2 regions of the Heyndrickxia sp. FSL K6-6286 genome follow, and region 1 is predicted to be linked to the other one. Evidence: a T-box and tRNA genes for the amino acid it is inferred to sense, from the RefSeq annotation. Region 1 holds a T-box; the other holds one or more tRNA genes.
The links. A T-box is a leader RNA that pairs with one kind of tRNA and senses whether it is charged. The one in region 1 lies ahead of metG (methionine--tRNA ligase), so its partner is inferred to be a tRNA-Met.
Positions count from the first base shown of each region.

Region 2: it encodes a tRNA-Met, which carries the amino acid that the T-box ahead of metG (methionine--tRNA ligase) is inferred to sense. The anticodon was not compared.

Region 1 is NZ_CP152029.1:2,944,243-2,954,251, forward strand. Features, by position in the region: gene MHI39_RS14935 (MFS transporter) at 1-1,002, opposite strand, end outside; gene MHI39_RS14940 (LysR family transcriptional regulator) at 1,056-1,937, opposite strand; T-box leader at 2,322-2,594, shown strand; gene metG (methionine--tRNA ligase) at 2,687-4,315, shown strand; gene MHI39_RS14950 (C40 family peptidase) at 4,331-5,344, opposite strand; gene MHI39_RS14955 (hypothetical protein) at 5,497-5,949, shown strand; gene MHI39_RS14960 (DUF402 domain-containing protein) at 5,965-6,519, opposite strand; gene MHI39_RS14965 (Nif3-like dinuclear metal center hexameric protein) at 6,540-7,457, opposite strand; gene MHI39_RS14970 (hypothetical protein) at 8,084-8,209, opposite strand; gene MHI39_RS14975 (multidrug effflux MFS transporter) at 8,558-9,793, shown strand.
Region 2 is NZ_CP152029.1:62,015-74,080, forward strand. Features, by position in the region: gene mfd (transcription-repair coupling factor) at 1-2,364, shown strand, start outside; gene spoVT (stage V sporulation protein T) at 2,737-3,273, shown strand; gene MHI39_RS00330 (polysaccharide biosynthesis protein) at 3,432-4,994, shown strand; gene mazG (nucleoside triphosphate pyrophosphohydrolase) at 5,007-6,467, shown strand; gene MHI39_RS00340 (RNA-binding S4 domain-containing protein) at 6,489-6,761, shown strand; gene yabP (sporulation protein YabP) at 7,377-7,682, shown strand; gene yabQ (spore cortex biosynthesis protein YabQ) at 7,679-8,314, shown strand; gene MHI39_RS00355 (septum formation initiator family protein) at 8,353-8,751, shown strand; gene MHI39_RS00360 (S1 domain-containing RNA-binding protein) at 8,826-9,230, shown strand; tRNA gene MHI39_RS00365 (tRNA-Glu) at 9,385-9,456, opposite strand; tRNA gene MHI39_RS00370 (tRNA-Met) at 9,473-9,546, opposite strand; gene spoIIE (stage II sporulation protein E) at 9,804-12,066, shown strand, end outside.

The DNA of each region.
Region 1 (10,009 bases):
ATGTGTCGATAATTTGCCAACCCAGCCACTTGCAATGGAATGTCCTGCAAAAAATCCAAAGGTAAAAACGGCTATTCCAATAATTTTTAACCAAAGATTTGTATTTAACGTGATACATGCTCCGATTAGCAAAATCAATAAAGATAATTGCAAAATCTTACGTCTACCATGCTGATCAGCAAGCATTCCCATCCATGTCGAACTAAACGTTCCAACAATATATACAATAAAAATAAAACCGACGATTGTCTGACTTAATGAATACGGAGGAGCAATTAATTGAAAGCCAATATAATTATAAAGTGAAACAAAGCTTCCCATTAATAAAAATCCAGTCCCGAATAAATAGATTAATCCTGGCTCATTGAATTGACTGAATAAAGATTTTCCTAATTTAACCACATCAAATTTTCGCGGCTGGAAATGAGTTGATTTTGGTAACGTAAACCAGAATAATAAACTTGCAATTAAACTAATAATTCCAATACCAATAAGGGCAATATGCCAATTAAAATAATCGGTCAATGCTCCACTAATAATTCGTCCTCCCATACCACCGATCGAGTTTCCACTAATGTATAATCCCATTGCCATTCCTAAGCTCTTAGGGTCGATTTCCTCCCCTAAATACGCCATTGCGATGGCAGGCAACCCCGCAAGAACTATTCCCTGTAAGATTCTACAAAGAAGTAATAATTGAAAGTTTGGACTTAATGCTGTAATTATAGCTAAAATAGATGATGCTATTAGGGAGATGGTCATGACCGATTTTCTTCCGAACACTTCTGATAATGAGCCAACTACTAGCATACTTATTGCTAATGCTATCGTAGTAGATGATAAAGTTAGGCTAGAAACCGCAGGTGAAATGTGGAACTCATTTGCTATTTCAGGAAGTAATGGCTGTGTACTCCAAAGGATCGCAAATGTATTAAACCCTCCAGCAAACAAAGCTAAATTGGCCATTCGAAAACTTTTTGTTCCACGTTTTATATAACTCATGATGCGTCTTACTCCTTTATATCTAACAATGTCTTTTTTAGGTTATGAAATATTTAATCCATCATAACTTTATTCTTTACATACTCAATGAACCTTTTTGTAACAGGAGATATATAGCGCCCATCTTTCCAAGCAATACCGATTGTCCTTTCGCAGATGGGATGTTTAATTCGAATTAGCTTAACCTTTGATTTATCTAAGATTGTTAAGTCCGGCACTAATGAAACTCCTAATTTAGCGGCAACTAAACCTGCTACCGTTCCAATCTCATCCCCTTCAAATACTACTTGTGGAATAAAATCAGCTTCCTTACAAAGCTGGTCGGTAATGGTTCGTAAGCCATATCCATTTTTAAAAGCAATGAATGGCTCATCTTTAATCAAATGTAAATCAATTTCATCTAATTTTGCTAAGGGATGATGAATGGAAACGATTAAATATAGTTCTTCCCTTAATAATGGCTGACGAATAATCCCTGGCTGATCTTGGTCAAAAGAAACAAGAGCAACCTCAGTTTCACCACCGTCTAATTGTTCTAATACATGCTGTGATGATGCCTGATTTAATCGGAACTTTACATTCGGATATTCCCGTTGAAATGAGCTCACCAATTTAGGTACAAAACTCACGCCTAGCGAGTGTAAAAAGGATAATGAAATAGTTCCACGATCAGGATGAATACAATCCTGAATTTCTTGTACCCCCATTTCAATTTCTTTTATCGAACGTTCTACCCGCTGGAGAAACATTTTTCCATATTGATTTAAACTAATATTTCTTCCTTTTCTATCAAAAAGTTGCACGCCTAGCTCCTCTTCCAGCTTAGCAATAGATCGACTAAGGGCGGGTTGGGAAACTGAAAGCAATTCTGCCGCTCGAGTAAAGTGCTGTGTGCTTGCAACTACTTGAAAATACTGAATTTGATGCCATTCCATCCGTTCACCCTCATTTACTGCTTTGTTCATTCAACTTCATCATACTCCTGAACACTCATAACTTCCAATTGTAATTTTGCATGATATTTATGCATATTGGTTATGTAGGAAACAAAAATTATTAATACAATATGATGATCTTAAAAAACACCCTCCTGCGAAATAAAGGGCAGAAGAGTGTGTGTATCTTTTTTACTAGTATTTTACCAAAGCTTTGTTCTCAAACATTGTTACTATTTATAGTTAAGTTTTTTACGAATAATGATTGGATGTAAACCCACAGTTGGGCTATACAAATGCAACAAGCTATACGAAATCAGCAAATTTAATAAATTTACTTTACCTTTCTGAACATTTTGTATATAATACAAGAAATTTATCATCATAAATGCTTAGACGAGGAAAAGTAAGATGAGGATGTTTTCACCAGAGAGCTTCGGGAGCTGAAAAGAAGCAAAACGATTCATTTGAACAATGGCCTCTGAGCTTCGTGCTGAACGTATGTATCCATATTAGTAGGTTCAGACGAGTATTGCTACTCGTTATCAAAAGCACAGTATCAAAGCTTTTTTCTTGCTTTCGTACTTGTCGAGACTAATAGCGTGAGCTATTAGTAAATAAAGGTGGTATCACGGGGAACCAAGCCTCGTCCTTATTTGCTTAACAGCAGATTAGGGCGAGGCTTTTTTTATTTTTGGAGTTCTGCATTAGAGAAATAGCGAAGAACAACTATAAAAGGAGGAAATGATATGAATGTATTTATTGGTGGGGCTTGGCCATATGCAAATGGTTCATTACATCTTGGTCATATCGCCAGTTTATTACCAGGTGATATTTTAGCAAGATATTTCCGATTGGCTGGTAGAAATGTTTTATATGTATCTGGGAGTGATTGTAATGGTACACCTATAGCTATACGTGCTAAGGAGGAACAAACAACTCCTAAACAGATTGCTGATTATTATCACAAGGAATTTGTAGAATGCTTTTCAAAGCTTGGATTTACTTATGACCTCTATACAAGAACAGATTCATCTCATCATCATCAAATAGCACAGAAAATCTTTTTGGAGCTGCTTGAAAACAATTTTATTTATAAAAAAGAAATTGAACAAACCTATTGTGAGGCTTGTTCTCAATTTTTACCCGACCGATATGTTGAAGGTATATGTCCAATATGTGGGAATGCTGCTCGAGGTGATCAATGTGATCATTGTTCTACTATTTTGGATCCCATTGACCTACTAGAGAAAACTTGCAAAATTTGTGGAACAATACCTGAAATAAGAAAAACCGAGCATTTTTATTTTTCATTAAGCCAATTTCAAGAAAGTCTAGAACTTTATGTTGCTAATGCTAAAACACATCATTCTTGGCGTGAAAACGCCATTCAATTAACAAATCGTTATTTTCAGGAAGGTCTACATGATCGGGCTGTTTCCCGTGATTTACCTGTGGGAATCAATATCCCTGTAAAAGGGTATGAAGATAAAAAAATTTATGTTTGGATTGAAGCTGTTGCCGGCTATCTCTCAGCTAGTATACAGTGGGGAAAAGAGCATCAAGTTGATGACGCAAAATTTTGGGATGAAGATTCAATATCCTACTATGTTCATGGAAAAGATAATATTCCATTTCATACCATTATTTGGCCAGCCATTTTAATGGGGATTAAGAAAAAATCGTTACCTACACATATCGTTTCGAACGAATATTTAACGATTGAAAAAAAGAAATTATCTACCAGTAGAAATTGGGCGGTTTGGATCCCTGATTTAATCGAACGATACCACCCAGATTCAATTCGTTATTTCCTAACAATTAATGCTCCAGAAAATAAAGATACTGATTTTTCCTGGCGTGAGTTTATATATAGTCATAATAGTGAACTGTTAGGTACTTATGGAAATTTTGTACATCGATCATTAAAATTTATAGAAAAATATTATAAAAGTGTTGTTCCAGATGGAAACATTGATCCTTATTTCGATAATAAAATCGCTAATCTCTATAAATCCGTTGGTAATCAAATTGAAGGAGCACACTTTAAGAGATCTTTAGAAATCATTTTTGATTTTATAAGGGAGGCGAATAAATACTTCGATCAAGAACAACCTTGGAAACAGATTCAAGAGGATAAAGAGGCATGTAATAACACTCTTGCCAATTGCGTCTTTATCATTGCTAATTTAGCACAGTTATTGGAGCCTTTTCTCCCCTTTTCCTCTACTGAATTATTTAAAAAATTAAAAATTGCCAATCCAGTTTGGCAAACAATAAAAATTAAATCCTTACAGCTGGAAATCATCGAACCATTATTTGAACGAATCGACATCAATCAAATTGAATATGAACGGGGAAAATTACTGAACCAATAAATAATTGCCAGGCACTTAGATATATCTACGTGCCCCGGCAAATTCTTTTTTATAAGAAGGTGTATCAATAGGAATGATTTCGACTTGTTTTCCTGCCTCAGGTGAGTGGATCATTTTTCCATTACCAATGTACATGGCAACATGATGGACGTTTCCTTTTCCATGATTAGTGGCAAAAAATAGTAGATCACCTGGTTGAAGAAGATTTGTTTTTAAAACAGGTTTACCTCTCTTATATTGCTCAGAGGCATCTCTTGGTAAGTGCATGCCATAAGATTTATAAACAGAAAAAGTAAAACCAGAACAATCAAAACCGTATGCAGAAGTACCTGACCAAAGATAAGAAAGTCCTAAAAATTGCTTCGCTGTCATGACAAGATCAGTACCTGTTGGCTTCGGAAATTCTGCTTTAGAGGAGTAAATATTCACATCTGTTTTTTTTATCCATTTTACTTGATTGGTAGGTGTATTAACCTGAACCCAATTTTGCTCCTCACTTATAACCGGTAGTTTCGTATTAAAGCTTATTTCCAAATCTTTTTTCTGTTTGTCATCGTATAAATGAGTTGTTCTTACTTTAACAATGGCAAACGGGCATTTTTCATATTTTAATAGTCCTGTATGAATTTGGTCTTTAGGCAGCCATCCTGGATATCCATACTTATTTTTAGCTGTGGCTTGATCCTTAATAGCAATTTGTACCCATTCTCCTTTAGTCCTTAAAATTTGAACCTCTTGCCCATATAATGCTTGACTCTCAGTTTTACCGGTTAGCCAAATCCGTGTCTGAACATTTGGCATACTGTTCGTCCATTTTCTCATATCAACCGGAATGGACAATACTGACTGATCAATGGATCGTTTTGAACCAGGTTCTTTCCAAAGAGTGGCTACAGGTACATTGATATAGCTTTTTTTCACTAATGGTTGACTACACTCAGAACTAGTTATAGCTTCTACAGTGTTATTTCCTAAAGAAAATACAAATGAAAGAAAAAGTGCAAGAATACTAGTCTTCAACCACTTCATCCCTTTCCCCTCCTTCTCACAAAATTTTGCAATTCTAAAAGAAATATAACATATGAAGGAGGAAACAAGTATTATTTTTGGGTAGATCTACCTTTTACTATAAATATATGTGATAAAAGAAATAAATAGATGGATTAATTACGGAACTTTTTATGGTAACTTTCGTACTTATACTAAGGAGTGGGAATAATGAAAAGACCATAGGTATAAGCATAATTAGCTATTTCTATATTTGGGGGGCATTTATTTTATTTATAACATCCATCTTCTATGAATCACATGTAAATGAAATTGGCATTTCAGATAGATTTGGTTTAACTCACGTACCTGAACGATTAATGAGAGTGGTTGTTGCCTTTATAACATTAATTATCATTTATGGATATATGAAATTAAAAAAATGGGGATTTTGGTTAATGATTGTGTATTCTATTCTTTTTGGGACTATAAGTCTAGTGCTGACATTAACCTATAACCAACAACCTTATATTGGCAATATGATCTGGTCTTTTATTGTATTACTTTATACATTATATACACACAAATCTTTCAAACATAGAAAAGTATGCGAGTCCAAAGCTGATTCTAATTACGTAATTAGATAAAAAATGGATCAAGCACTAATACAAAGTGCTTGATCCATTTGTTTTCAGTATGTAGTCTCTATACTCTTTTGCTAAATGCAAAGACGAAAAGGTACCTTCATTTATCTGTTCCACAATTTCCTTCGCTTCATTCCAGGCTAAATTGTATAAGTACTTATCAATTATTCCACTAGCCATAGCCTCTTCCAATTCATCTGCATCCTTTTGAATCATTTCTCCATAGGGAAGAACGATGAGGTCTAGGTATAAATCATCCCAAAATGGACGACCATTCTCCACTCCATTTTGTATACAGATATCAATATACCATTGAATTATTTCACCTTTTTCATTAAACATTGTTGTTACAGCGTGATGTTTATCTTTTGGAAATTGCTGAAGCCACGAGTATCCATTATCGGCAATGCATAACATTTTTTCTCCATAATTTTTATACAATGGTTCTGTTACTTTTATCATTTTCAAGAAAGATAAATATCCTTCGAATGTTTCGGTCTGTAGAAATGTTTGGATATATTCTCTTTCCTTAATACGCTTCCATCCCAGACGATCCCCAAATTTTCTCAACATCTAATCCCCCTTAGTCAACGTTAAAGCCACCATTGTTCCTGTGGTAGCAACACAGTCTGAATACTAAATGAATCTTCAAACCAACTTTTCATTAATGTCCTCATGACTAAATATTCTGAAGCTGAATGAGAAACCCCAATAAGTGACATGGTTGTATTTGGGACATATTCAAGCATTTGATTATATTTCATCCTTCCATAATCGTTATCAATATGACAATGGATCTCACCAGTTATATAGGCTTGTGCCCCCTTCCTTTCTGCTACCTTCATCCAGTCTACTTTGTCTCCGCAGCCCGCAACAATAGCAATCCTTTTAATAGACTCTAGCTGTTTACCTTCGAAATCAACATATGGAATACAAAATTTGTCCTTTAGTGTTTCAATAAGCTGATCTGTATCGGTTTTTTGAATCTCACACAGCAATATTAGGTTTTGATTTTTCTCATTTGGAAGGAACCCATCCACAATTTTTGCATGTAAAGTCTGTGCTATAGCAATACTTGTCCCAAGGCTTTGATGATAGTCTAACGGCTCATGACAGGTATACACTGATAATCTTTTCTTTTTCATTGCCAATAAGTATTTGTCTGGAATGGGGACAAACCCTCTACCTGATTTACCGTTTGGATCACCACATTCCATTAATAACGGATGATGCATGAAAAGAAGATCCCCTTCTTTACTCTCATCAATAAATCGAGTTAATACATCTTCAGTAGGAAAAACAGCTAAAAAAACGTTTTCAACTTCAGCACTTCCCCTGAGCATAAGTCCGTTGAAAAGCTGTGCAAATTCGTTTTCAAAAACTGATGTCCAATCAAATTGTAATGGATCATAAACGGCTGGAATAAATCGACTAAAACCTGGATCACTACCATAGGAATGGATATCCAGCTCACGATTTAATTGGTGTACTATCTGATCTAGTAAAACCATATTCCCTACTCCTCCCTCGTAAAGTCTCAATGTATGAATCACTGCATTCATGATATAAAAGTATTCCGTTCTACACGTTATAACCAATATTTCCAAATGCACTGCAGTTGATATTTATCGTACATGTTAAAGTGAATTCCCTAAATGAATATTTCTAAATTAAAAAAAAGTATTGAAATACTTTTATTTTAACATTTCGTAAAATTATATAAATACGAAAAATTTGTTATTGTAATCAAATGATATTTCTATAATAAAAAAAGTAACCTTTTACTGAGCTTTTATCAGAAAAGATTACTTTTTTTATATATTTTTTTGATTCGTTTTTTGCTCCTGTTAAATGTCAAAAGACCAGAAATATAAGGTTAACGAGCCACACTCTTCCTTAGAATGAAACCATCTTTCTATGTATAAATTATCGAAAGAAGGTGTACTCCTTTTACTTTTAGCTGCTTTTGTAAAGTTTATTGTTATTGCAAAAGCCCCAAGGTAGGCTTAACACTCAAAAAAGGATTCAAACATTCTTATGGAGTTTGCAGCTCTTTTCTCAATGAAATGAAAGTATAGTAGTAGATAGACAATAGGTAAACCTAATCTTAACTAGCAACAATGTTGATAGAGGTGCTTTACTTCTTTATAGGAGTAACAACTGCGAACAAACTATCTGTTGGATCAGATACTTTTACTTCAATGATTTTATATCCATCTTTGCCTTCGTTTTCCCTTGTTATTTTCAACTGAATATCGCTCATTTCGATTTCTCCTCCTTAAAAATTCTCACAGTAGACAGTATATGAAAGAGCTTAAAAAAGGTTCCAATATTTTTTAAAATTTCTCAAGATTTTTATTCAACTAAATAAAATCATCTAATACTTTATGTACAGAATTAATTAAGGCTGACAAAAACATTTTAATGTTTACCCATAAATTAAATCAGGTTATAATGAAAATTATGTAATTTCGGATATCGAAATGAATTGTGCTTATTTGATAACAAATAGATCATTACTGGAGGTGAAAAAATCAACTAATAGGTCAGTTATAATGTGTAAATAAGTACCCACATAAAACTAATTTAACGATTGAAAGGCGAGGAAAAATTGAATACACCTAGTGGAAAACAACGAATCCAACTTGCTTTACTTTTAGGATCACTTGGTCTTTTAGGACCTTTTACAATAGATACATATTTACCGTCCTTTCCTACTATTGTAAAAGATTATCAAACTACTGCTTCACTTGTACAAATCAGTTTAACTGCATGTTTATTAGGACTAGGATTAGGGCAATTATTTATTGGCCCATTGAGCGATGTAAAGGGCCGTCGTAAGCCTTTGCTATTTTTTCTATGCTTATACTTATTAGCTTCTTTAACTTGTTCCTTTGCACCTAATATTTATTTCCTTATAGTGGCACGTTTTGTCCAAGGCTTTTCTGCAGCAGGTGGTCTTGTAGTCTCAAGAGCCGTTGTAAGAGATTTATTTAGTGGAAAGGAATTAACTAAATTTTTCACCTTAATGGTGTTAGTTGGTAATCTCGGACCAATTGTTGCACCAGTTGCTGGGGGAATCATCCTTTCCTTTACCAAATGGAATGGAGTTTTTATTGTCTTAGCCTTTATTGGTGCTATATTAATCCTCACGGTTTCATTGAAGCTTAAAGAAACATTGCCAGTAGAAAAACGAGTTCCAAGTAACTTGCCTCAGCTTCTGAGCAATTTTGGCTCCTTATTTAAGGACCGAGCATTTATGGGATATGCATTCACTCAAGGCTTTACCACTGCAGGGATTTTTGCCTATGTGTCCGGAATTCCGTTTGTCTATCAAAATATTTATCATGTAACACCCCAACAGTTCAGTCTTTTATTTGGTGTGAATGGTTTGGCGCTAATTATTGGAAGTCAATCGGTTGGGCGCTTGACAGATAGAATATCGGAGCGAACGTTCTTAAAGATTGGGTTAGCGATCTCAAATTTAGCTGGAGTATGCTTATTAATCTCGCTTCTTTTAAAAGCACCACTTATCGCTGTTGCTATTCCGATTTTCTTTTTTGTCTTATCTATCAGTATAATCGGTACGACATCTTTTACATTAGCTATTGAGTCTCAAGGACATATTGCTGGTAGTGCCTCAGCATTATTGGGATTATTACCATTCGTACTTGGCTCGTTAAGTGCCCCACTGGTCGGAATAGCTGGATCATACACTGGAATTCCAATGGGAGTAACGATTTTTAGCGCTAGCTTTTTGGCATTTCTTTCGTATTTCATTTTAGTCAGGAGAGCTTCGATTCGGGTGCCGGGTTCGCAAACTTCGGAACAAGTTTCTAAGTTATAGTTTGGGAATAGCAAGCAATTGGACAGTAACAAAAAATCACGACAAAAGGTACCCAAGTAAAGATGATTTACTTGGGTATTTTTCGTCCAATGTAAGACTTGACCGTTAGTATATTCAGTTAAGTTTAAACAGAATGAGGTAGTTTGATCTGTATATATAACATATAACTCAATCATTTTCGGACAATATTCGAAAAAACATGATGATTACTTTTTC
Region 2 (12,066 bases), 2.4 Mb from region 1:
CATGGACAAATGCATGTCTTAAAGGCAGAAATTGATCGGTGGAAAAAGGGACGTTTTACTGTTGTTTTTCTCGGTAGTGATAAGAATCGTGTCAAAAAACTTCATAGTGTCTTAGAAGACTATGATATTGAGGCAGCAGTAGTTGAAGATCAAGGAAAAATCTTACCTTCTACAATTCAGATTATTGAAGGTGGGTTAAATACGGGTTTTGAGCTATCTATGATAAAATTAGCTGTTATTACAGAGGAAGAACTATTTAATAAAAGCACGAAAAAAACAGCTAGACGTCAAAAATTATCAAATGCTGAAAAGATAAAAAGCTATTCGGAGCTTAAAGTTGGAGATTACGTTGTTCATGTAAATCATGGAATAGGGAAGTATTTAGGAATCGAAACATTAATTATTAATGGGGTTCATAAAGACTATCTCCACCTGAGATATCAAGGAAGCGACAAGCTATATGTTCCGGTTGAGCAAATTGAACTTGTTCAAAAATATGTTGGTTCAGAGGGAAAAGAGCCTAAAATTTATAAATTAGGCGGAAGTGATTGGAAGCGGGTTAAGAAGAAAGTACAATCCTCTGTTCAAGATATTGCAGATGATTTAATTAAACTGTATGCGGAAAGGGAAGCGGCAAAGGGAATTGCCTTTTCACCGGATGGTGACCTTCAAAGAGAATTTGAAGCGACATTCCCATACCAGCCGACAGAGGATCAGCTGCGCTCTGTACAGGAGATTAAACGGGACATGGAAAGAATTAGACCAATGGATCGATTACTATGTGGAGATGTTGGCTATGGAAAAACAGAAGTAGCAATTCGTGCAGCATTTAAGGCGATAATGGATGAAAAGCAAGTGGCCTTTTTAGTACCTACAACTATTTTAGCGCAACAGCATTTTGAAACTATTAAAGAGCGCTTTCAGGACTATCCAATTAATATTGGACTACTCAGTCGCTTTCGGACAAAAAAACAACAAACAGAGACTTTAAAAGGGTTAAAAAGTGGGACGGTAGACATTGTTGTTGGAACGCATCGCTTATTATCAAAGGACGTTCAATATCATGATTTAGGGCTGCTTATTATAGACGAGGAACAGCGGTTTGGTGTAACTCATAAAGAGAAGATTAAGCAATTAAAGACAAATGTTGATGTGTTAACATTGACCGCGACACCAATACCTAGGACACTGCATATGTCTATGCTAGGTGTTCGAGATTTATCGGTCATTGAAACACCTCCGGAAAATCGTTTTCCTGTTCAAACCTATGTTATGGAGTACAATGGTCATTTAGTCCGTGAGGCAATAGAGCGTGAATTATCTAGGAACGGACAGGTCTATTTTTTATATAACAGGGTAGAGGATATTGAAAGGAAAGCAGAAGAGATTTCAGCCCTTGTGCCAGATGCCAGGGTAACCTATGCACACGGACAAATGACTGAAAGCGAGCTGGAATCGGTAATTTTAAGTTTTCTAGAAGGGGAATATGATGTCCTTGTGACAACTACTATTATTGAAACAGGAGTAGATATTCCGAATGTAAACACATTGATCGTTTTTGATGCTGATCGAATGGGTCTATCCCAGCTGTATCAATTGCGTGGTCGTGTAGGAAGATCTAATCGTGTTGCTTACGCGTATTTCACCTATCGAAAGGATAAGGTACTTACGGAGGTATCTGAAAAACGCCTTCAAGCTATTAAGGAGTTCACCGAGTTAGGTTCTGGATTTAAAATTGCGATGCGGGATTTATCCATTCGTGGAGCGGGAAATATATTAGGTGCTCAGCAACATGGATTTATTGATTCTGTTGGATTCGATCTGTATTCGCAAATGCTTAAAGAAGCAATTGAGGAAAGAAAGGGACAAGGGCAACCAACTGTACCAGCTTTTGAGGTTGAGTTAGAAATTGATGCATATATTCCTGATACGTATATATCTGATGGGCATCAAAAAATTGAAATGTACAAAAGATTTAGAGGTATTACACAGCTTGAGGAAGTAGAGGAATTAAAAGAGGAAATGATAGATCGTTTCGGTGAATACCCGTCACAAGTTGGACTTTTATTTACAGTAGCTGAAATGAAGGTGTATGCGCAAGAGGCGATGCTAGAATCAATAAAACAGATAAAACAGCAAGTAACGATACTAATGTCCGAACAGGGAACACAACAGGTTGATGGTCCAAAGGTGGTCAGTCAATTGAACAAATATGGTCGTGCTGTCGGATTTGGTATGGATGGAAATAAGTTGAAAATTACTTTGAATATAAAAGGTTTGGATCAAGAGAAGTGGCTTTCAGTCGCTTATGAAATTATTAAGGAAGTGAATTCGTCACTTAAAACAAAGGAACATGTTATTTAAACATACTTCTTGAGGCTGTCGAGCTACTCTCTCGACAGTCTTTTTTTATTGGGTAATATTGGAAAATGTGATACCGGTATAGGTTTGTAGAGAAGCTTTCTTCTTCACAAGCTGAGGAATATTTTTAGAACATGTTCCCTTTCTTAATATCTAAGGATTAAACATGTTTATTTAGATGGAAAGAAGGGAAATTAAATTATTGAAATGGTTATTTCAACCAGTCGTTATAAAAATGGCTTTCAAAAATGAACTCACATGTATAGAACTTTTTTGTTGAAAGATACTAATGTCAACAGAGGGAAAAGATTCAATAAAAACCAAGGCAATCATTCATTGCCAAAAAATCATCTGATGAAAGTGAGGCAACATAAGATGAAAGCAACTGGAATAGTTCGTCGAATTGATGATTTAGGAAGAGTCGTTATACCAAAGGAAATCCGTAGAACTCTTCGTATCCGTGAGGGTGATCCATTAGAAATTTTTGTGGATCGCGATGGAGAAGTAATCCTTAAAAAATATTCTCCAATTAGCGAATTAAGTGACTTTGCAAAAGAGTATGCAGAAGCATTATATGACAGTCTGGGAAGTCAAATACTAATATGCGATCGAGATGCTGTTATTTCTGTAGCGGGTGTATCGAAAAAGGATTATTTGAATAAGAATATTGGTTCGCCTGTTGAAAAGGTCATGGATGATCGTACCACTCAGATTGTCACACAAAAAGGACAAGTATCACTGATTGATGGATTTGAAGAAGAACTATCTTCCTATACTATTTCACCAATAGTAGCGAATGGCGATCCAATTGGCGCTGTCATTATTTTTTCAAAGGACCGTACACTTGGAGAAGTAGAACAAAAGGCTGCCGAAACAGCATCCGCATTTTTAGCAAGACAGATGGAACAATAGGTAAATACTTTACAAGAAAATATAATCTAGGTAAAGAAGCGGATGATCCTACCGCTTCTTTTTATGTCTTGCCATTATTTTTGACTGATTATGCTATAATACAAAAGATTTGTTTTAACTAATTACTTTTTAGATATTATAGGAGAGGTCGAATAACATTGCCTTCAGATAACTCGAGGTTATTTCTTAGGGGTGCGTTAATTTTAACAATTGCAGCAACCATTATAAAGATATTAAGTGCTGTCTATCGTGTACCCTTTCAAAATATAGTCGGTGATACGGGGTTTTATATTTACCAGCAGGTGTATCCGATTTACGGAATAGCTATAGCGCTGGCAACTTACGGATTCCCCGTAATTATATCCAAAATGGTGGCTGATGCGAAGAAAGTAAATGCAAGTGATGCTCACAGTATTGCTTTCGCAGCATTGATCATTTTAGGATTTATCGGTATTATTCTTTTTTCTTTTTTTTATTTCGGCTCACACATAATTGCTCACTGGATGGGAGATCGTCGCTTAGTACCTTTAATTAAGGTAGTAGCTGTCCCTTTCTTAGTTATGCCGCTTATTTCTACAATTAGGGGTTATTTTCAGGGAAAGAGGGAGATGTTGCCAACAGCTGTATCTCAAGTAGTCGAGCAGTTCATTCGAGTCATCTGTATTCTGCTTTTATCATATGTGTTAGTTCGTAATGGAGCAACTCTTTATCAGGTAGGAAGGAGTGCTTTCATTAGTTCGGTTGTTGGAAGTTTATTAGCTGCGGCTATTTTATTATTCTTTTATTTCCGTCATAAGGAAGAAGCATCGTTGCAACTTGGGCAGGCATTTAAATTTATCGGAAAAAAATTTATTATCCAAGGCATAGCCGTTTGTATTAGTGGAGCCCTACTTGTTTTATTGCAGCTAATTGATTCCTTTAATCTGTATTCGCTGCTTACTTCAACAGGCATACCTAGTGAAAAGGCAAAGGTACTAAAAGGAATTTATGACCGTGGCCAACCATTCATTCAATTAGGGACAGTAGTAGCCACTTCCTTTTCATTAACCTTGGTTCCAGAATTATCTTCCACTCTACAAGGCCAGAAAAAGAATTTAGAAGAAAAAATACAATTAGCCTTAAAAGTGAGTGTAGTTTTTGGATTAGGAGCTACTATAGGCTTAATTAGTATTATGGAACCTACAAATACTATGCTTTTTTCAAATCAAGCGGGTTCAAATGTACTAAAGGTTTTTTCAATTTCTATCTTTTTTAGCTCGATGATTTTGACCATAAATGGAATATTACAGGGTTTAGGGGATCTATCATCATCTGCTAAGTTTATTATTATTGGAATGATCATAAAAGTATTTGGAAACTATCTATTGATTCCTCAGATCGGCACGATGGGAGCAAGTGTTTCCACAATTATTGCGCTGTTCTTTATTTTATTGCTGTCTATTTATAAAATAAAAAGAGGAGGCATACACCTAAATTTAGGGAGTTTTTTTATTAGGCTATTAGCTAGTGCTGGAGTTATGGCTTTTATACTTCAATTATGGACTTATGTTTTTGATTACTTCCATCTCACTAACCGAATATGGAGTCTTTTTGAGTCATTAGGTGGAGTTTGTCTGGGTGGATTTTGTTATCTTTATTTGATAGGGTATTTTAAATTATTTAGAGAAGATGAAGTGAAGGAAATTCCTTTTGGTAAATATCTTTTACATAAAAAGAAATAATGGAGGATTATGATGAATGGACAAATAATAATTGTAGGCTTAGGTGCAGGCGATATTGATCAGCTTCCTTTAGGTGTATACAGGACGTTATCAAGTGCAGCGCATGTCTTTTTACGGACCAAGGAGCATCCGGTTGTACAGGAGCTAGAACGAGAAGGAATGAAATATACTAGCTTTGATGATATATACGAACAAAACGATCAATTTGAACAAGTCTATGAGCAAATTAAGAATCTGCTTATAGCGGAAGCACAAAATGAAGAAATTGTTTATGCAGTACCCGGTCATCCTTTAGTTGCAGAGAAAACGGTACAATTATTGTTGGAAGAAGGGCCATCAAATAATATTACTATTAAAATAGGTGGGGGGCAAAGCTTTATAGATGCTCTTTTTACTTCTGTAAAAGCAGATCCTATTGAAGGTTTTCAATTATTAGATGGTACCGATTTACATAAAAATGATCTCCGTTCAACTCAGCATCTCATTATTGGACAAGTGTATGATGCATATGTTGCTTCGGATGTGAAATTAACTTTAATGGAAAAATACCCCGATGATTATGAGGTAGTCATTGTAACAGCTGCAGGAAGTAATGAAGAAAATATTAAAAAAGTCCCATTATATGAGTTGGATCGACAAGTAGAGTTAAATAATTTAACGAGCTTGTATGTCCCACCAATGGATAAGGAACAATTAAAGGAATTTACAGTATTAAGGGATATTATTGCCCAATTACGAGGTCCTAATGGATGTCCTTGGGATAAAAAGCAAACTCATCAATCATTAAAGAAGTATTTAATTGAGGAATCTTATGAATTACTAGAAGCAATTGATGAAGATGATATTGATCATATGATTGAGGAGCTTGGTGATGTATTGCTTCAAGTAATGCTGCATTCTCAAATTGGTGAGGACGAAGGAATGTTTTCTATTGATGATGTAATCGAGAATATTTCGGAAAAAATGATTCGAAGACACCCACATGTATTTGGAGATGTACAGGTATCTAATGAGGATGATGTGGTAAAAAACTGGAATCAAATTAAATCGAAGGAACATGGTGAAGTAGATCAGCATGATTCTATAGCGAATCATGCAGGGAAAGGGTTGCCCGCAATCATGCGTGCATATAATTTGCAGAAATATGCAGGAAAGCATGGGTTTGATTGGAAACAAGCGGAGGAAACGTGGAAAAAAGTTAAAGAGGAAATAAAGGAATTTGAAATTGAAATGAAGAATGGAAATAAGGGTGATATGCTTTCGGAATTTGGAGATCTACTTTTTGCATTGATCAATACGGCGAGGCATTTATCCATCCATCCTGAAGAGGCACTCGAAAGGGCTAATCAGAAGTTTATGAGGCGTTTCTCATATATTGAAGATCAGGTGGTAAAAAGCGGAGGTTCTTTTCAGGACTTCACATTAGAAGAGTTAGATCAATTTTGGAATAAGGCGAAGATAAAAGGATTATAAGAGGTGAGAGTTATGGCAACGATGAGGTTGGATAAATTTCTAAAAGTATCTCGTTTAATAAAAAGAAGAACGTTGGCAAAAGAGGTAGCTGATCAAGGAAGAATAACGATTAATGGGCAAACTGCGAAGGCAAGTTCAAATGTGAAGGTAGGAGATGAACTGCAGGTTCGCTTTGGTCAGAAATTAGTGACAGCTAAAGTACTAAATCTTACAGAATCAACTCGTAAAGAAGATGCTGCAAATATGTATTCTATTCTAAAGGAAGAAAGACTTAATACGAATAATAATGATTAAGAGGATTTTAGACCCTTCCGAACATTGAATCTGTTTTTAGGCTCTTTTCTCAAACATTGTAGTAATGGTAATGCTTTCAATAACAAAAATAGGCTAAAAACCAGCAAATTCTTTCATTCTACTGAGAAAAGAGCTACAAACAGTAAAACAACGCTAACCCATTTATTCCCGTGTAAAAGTCAGCAGTAGGGCTTTTTACAAAGCAACAACTATACGAAAAAGTCTTTATATTAGGCTCTTTTCTCAAATGTTGTGACAAAGGTAATGGTTTCACTAACAAAAATAGGATAAAAACCGGCAAATCCTTTCATTCCACTGAGAAAAGAGCTACAAACATTAGGTGGACACTGGGTAGCTGTGAATGAAAAATAGGAAGATCAAAATAACGTATCTATGTCGCAAACATAAGGAAATGTCTTCTTTTGATGCAAATAAAGGAACTTGAGTCGGCTTAAAATAAAATAGTACTTCGAAACATCCCCTCTTCTTTCATTGAGTTTATGTTCCGCACAATTATGATTCATATTGTTCTTTTTTTACACTGCTTGTCATACACATATTACAAAGCTTGTTCAATGGATTTATTATGAACTGTGTAGGAAAGTGGGGGAGCAAATGAATCAATATTATGATAGTTCATCAAATAATAAAGCACCGTCCCAAGAGCATGATGTTATTATGAGGGGCCGAAAACTTTTAGACATTACTGGAGTTAAACAAGTTGAAAGCTTTGATAATGAGGAGTTTTTATTAGAAACCGTTATGGGCTTCTTATCTATTCGTGGTCAAAATCTACAAATGAAAAATCTCGATGTCGATAAAGGAATCGTATCCATTAAGGGGAAGGTATTTGATTTAGTATACTTAGACGATCACCATGGGGAGAAAGCTAAAGGCTTCTTTAGCAAAATATTTCGATGAGTTTGGCGACCCAATTTTATACCATGCTTGCCATGATCTCTATGGGAAGCTTTTTTGGTGCCACCCTTGATACGTATAATCGATTCTTGAAACGAGGGTCTAGAAAACGGTTAATTGTATTTATCAATGATGTTTTATTTTGGTTACTTCAAGGCTTATTAATCTTTTACATTTTATTTTTGGTTAATTTTGGAGAAATTCGCTTCTATATTTTTGTAGCATTACTCTGTGGTTTTGCAGCATATCAGGCATTAATGAAGACCACTTATCTTAAATTATTGGAAATTTCCATTGATCTTATTGTTGCTATTGCCAATTACATCAGTCATTTATTTATGACAATTGTTTATAGTCCTATAAAATGGCTAGTTATTCTACTGATAACCGTTGTTTTTTGGATGGGAAAAGCCCTTTATGCCCTTGTACAAACCATTCTTAAGGTGTTATTATTAATGGTAAAGATTTTATTTAAACCAATAATTTGGATAGTCCATCTTTTATGGCGAGCAATTCCGACATCCATTAAAAAAATAATCGAAAAGTCTTATAATTTAATTGCAGGTATTGTGAAAAAAGCAACGAATAAAACTATATCAGGATTACAAACCATTCTTAAAATATTTAAGAGATAATTCTACTAATGAGATGTGCTTGTAAAGGAGGTATGAGAATGGGTGAGAAAGCGAAGCGAAATATTGCACCAATGCAAAATGCATATATGACACAGCACCATGTAAAAGAAAAAGTGTTGGCTAAAAGGAAAAAATTACTATTTAGAAGACTAGCTATCTTTTTTTTACTAATGATAACCATTTCGTATATGTTGATTTCTACACTCATATCTAGAAATGACCTTCTTAGTGAAAAGAAAATGGAAAAAGAAAAACTTGAAAAGACCATCGCTCAATTAGATAAGAAACATGCATTGTTAAAGGATGAGATCGTGAAATTAAATGATGACGAATACATTGCTAAGCTGGCTAGAAGTGAATATTTTCTATCAGAAGATGGAGAAATTATCTTTAATATTCCCAAGCCTAAAGATAAGGAAGAAGATGAGTCTTATTGACACCCTTTTTTAACGTTGGCTATAATATAGATTAAGGTTTATTTTTTATCTTTTTAAGGAGGAAATAATTTTTTATGTCAATCGAAGTAGGCAGCAAGTTACAAGGAAAGGTAACAGGCATCACAAATTTTGGAGCGTTTGTCGAACTGTCAGAAGGCTCAACAGGACTTGTTCACATTAGTGAAGTAGCCGATAATTATGTTAAAGATATTAACGAACATTTAAAAGTCGGTGACGAAGTTCAAGTAAAAGTGATCAATGTTGAGAAGGATGGCAAAATTGGACTTTCAATACGTAAAGCCAAGGAGCAAACACAAACCCAGCGTCCACGTCAAAACAAATCAAATAATAATTTTCGTGCGAAAGAAAACTTTGAACAAAAAATGGCTCGTTTTTTAAAGGATAGTGAAGATCGTTTGTCATCATTAAAACGTAATACAGAATCAAAACGTGGTGGCCGTGGTGCTAGACGTGGCTAACTTGCTGTCTATTTATATATAGCAGGTGAACGTAATGAAAAGGTAGGACTATTGATTAGGCCTACCTTTTTTATATATAAAAATATTCTTGCTAGGAAATTAGATGCATAAAAAAAGGGAATCAGCATATATGCTGATTCCCTTTTTTGTATGATGACCCGTACGGGATTCGAACCCGTGTTACCGCCGTGAAAGGGCGGTGTCTTAACCGCTTGACCAACGGGCCACTCTAATAATTTTTATAGCGGCGGAGGGGATCGAACCCCCGACCTTACGGGTATGAACCGTACGCTCTAGCCAGCTGAGCTACACCGCCGTAAAACAAGTTACTTTAAAAGCACAATTTCTATAATACAGAGCGATTTAAATTATGTCAATATATTTTTGTGAGGTTTTTAAAAAGCTTTAATGAATCTAAACTACATATCTATTTAAAAACTTGTTTAGTTTTTAGGCATTTCGCAGAACAAAGTCGAACTTTTCTTTCAATTCGCTTCTCTATTTTGACAAAGTTTTAAGCTTGTCCATTTTATAATAGACAACAACTAAATGAGATAGGGAGTTGTGTGAATTATGGCAAAAATGGAACATACCTTTATTGAACCAGGACGGAATGTAAATCTAAAGGAAACAAAAGTGGAGTTTTCTAAAGGAGTGAGTCGACTTCAACTCAAGCTAGGAGTCATTTTCTTTCAAAAGGGTATTGTTTTGCTACTCATAGGTTTCTTATTGGGAAGGGCATTGATTTTATCTCACTTAACACCTTTTTCACTTCCTTTTTTCGCGTCTGTTTACATGATGAGAAGAAAAAAGTCCCCAATTGTTTTGTTTGGCTTAGCAGCAGGTTCATTAAGTATTTCGATGGGAAATGCATTTTACACACTCATATCAGGGATTGTCTTCTTACTCATATATAAAACGATAGGAAGACTACATAAAGATGAAATAAAGGTAATTCCTTTTTATGTATTTGTCGTTTCCTTTTTATCGAAATGTGGATACTTCTATATAGCAGGTAATCAGAACATCACATTATATGATGGAATGATGGCCGCAGTCGAAGCTAGTCTAACTTTCATACTTACACTTATCTTTATGCAATGTATTCCATTAATATCACTAAGAAAAAGAAAAAAGACATTAAAAACGGAGGAAGTCATTAGTTTAATTATCTTATTTGCCTCTGTATTAACAGGTACCATTGGTTGGACAATTTATGATTTGTCTGTAGAGCATATCTTATCTAGATATTTAGTACTTCTCTTAGCTTTTGTTGCTGGTGCAACAGTAGGTTCGACTGTAGGAGTAGTTACTGGACTTATCTTTAGCTTAGCGAATGTTTCGAGCTTTTATCAAATGAGCTTACTTGCCTTTTCTGGCTTATTAGGCGGGCTTCTAAAAGAAGGAAAAAAGATCGGTACAGCAGTAGGCTTGCTTATTGCAACATTACTTATTGGAATGTATGGGGAAGTAAAGACGCCATTGATCGTTAATATTTATGAATCATCTATAGCCATTTTTTTATTGTTTTTAACCCCAAAGTCCTTAACATCAAAGCTTGCAAAACATATACCTGGTACAAATGAATATACTCAGGAGCAGCAGCAATACATCCGAAAAATAAGGGACATTACCGTGAATAGGGTGGAGCAATTTTCATCCGTTTTCCAAGCGCTATCCAAGAGCTTCTCACAATTTGATCAGTGGAGGGAATTCGATCATGAGGATCAGGAATTGGATTATTTCTTAAGCAATGTCACTGAAAGGACATGTCAAAACTGTTTTAAAAAGGAGCAATGCTGGGCAAAAAACTTTAATAAAACCTATGATTTAATGAAAAAAGTTATATATGAAACAGATAAAGGGGAAGGGGTGATACCTCAGAGGGTTCATCGAGAACTTGATAAGCATTGCTCTAAATCAAAAAAAGTAGAGGATGCGATTCTTCAGGAACTTACTTTTTACCAGGCAAATCAAAAGTTAAAAAAGCAGGTAAAGGAGAGCCGAAAACTAGTTGCAGAGCAATTACTTGGTGTCTCAGAGGTAATGGGTGATTTTGCAAAGGAAATACAGCGTGAACGTGAGAATCATCATAAGCAAGAGGAAATGATCCTAGATAGCCTTCAGGATTTTGGTCTTGACGTTGAACAGGTGGAAATTTATAGCTTAAATGTGGGGAATGTAGATATTGATATGACCATTCCTTACTGTAATGGACATGGTGAATGTGAAAAAATTATCGCTCCATTGCTATCTGATATTTTAGGAGAAACGATTATCGTTCAAAAAGAAGAATGTGCATCTTATCCTAATGGATTTTGCTATGTCACTTTCCGTTCTGCACAGGCATTTGTTGTCGAAACAGGAGTCGCACATGCAGCTAAAGGAGGGGGATTCGTTTCCGGCGACAGCTACTCCACAATTGATTTGGGAACGAGAAAATATGCAGTGGCTATAAGCGATGGAATGGGAAATGGGGAGCGTGCTCATCAAGAAAGTAATGAAACTCTTCGTCTTCTGCAAAAGATATTGCAGTCAGGTATTGAAGAAAAGGTTGCTATTAAATCGGTTAATTCTGTATTGTCATTAAGAACAACAGATGAAATTTTTTCCACCTTGGACCTTGCAATGATTGATCTTCAGGATGCTAGTGTTAGATTTTTAAAGATTGGTTCAACACCGAGCTTTATTAAACGAGGAGATAAAGTAATTAAAATTGAATCTAGTAACTTGCCGATGGGAATGATTCAAGAATTTGATGTAGATGTTGTATTAGAACAAATGAAAGCTGGAGATCTTTTGATTATGATGAGTGATGGTATTTTTGAAGGACCGA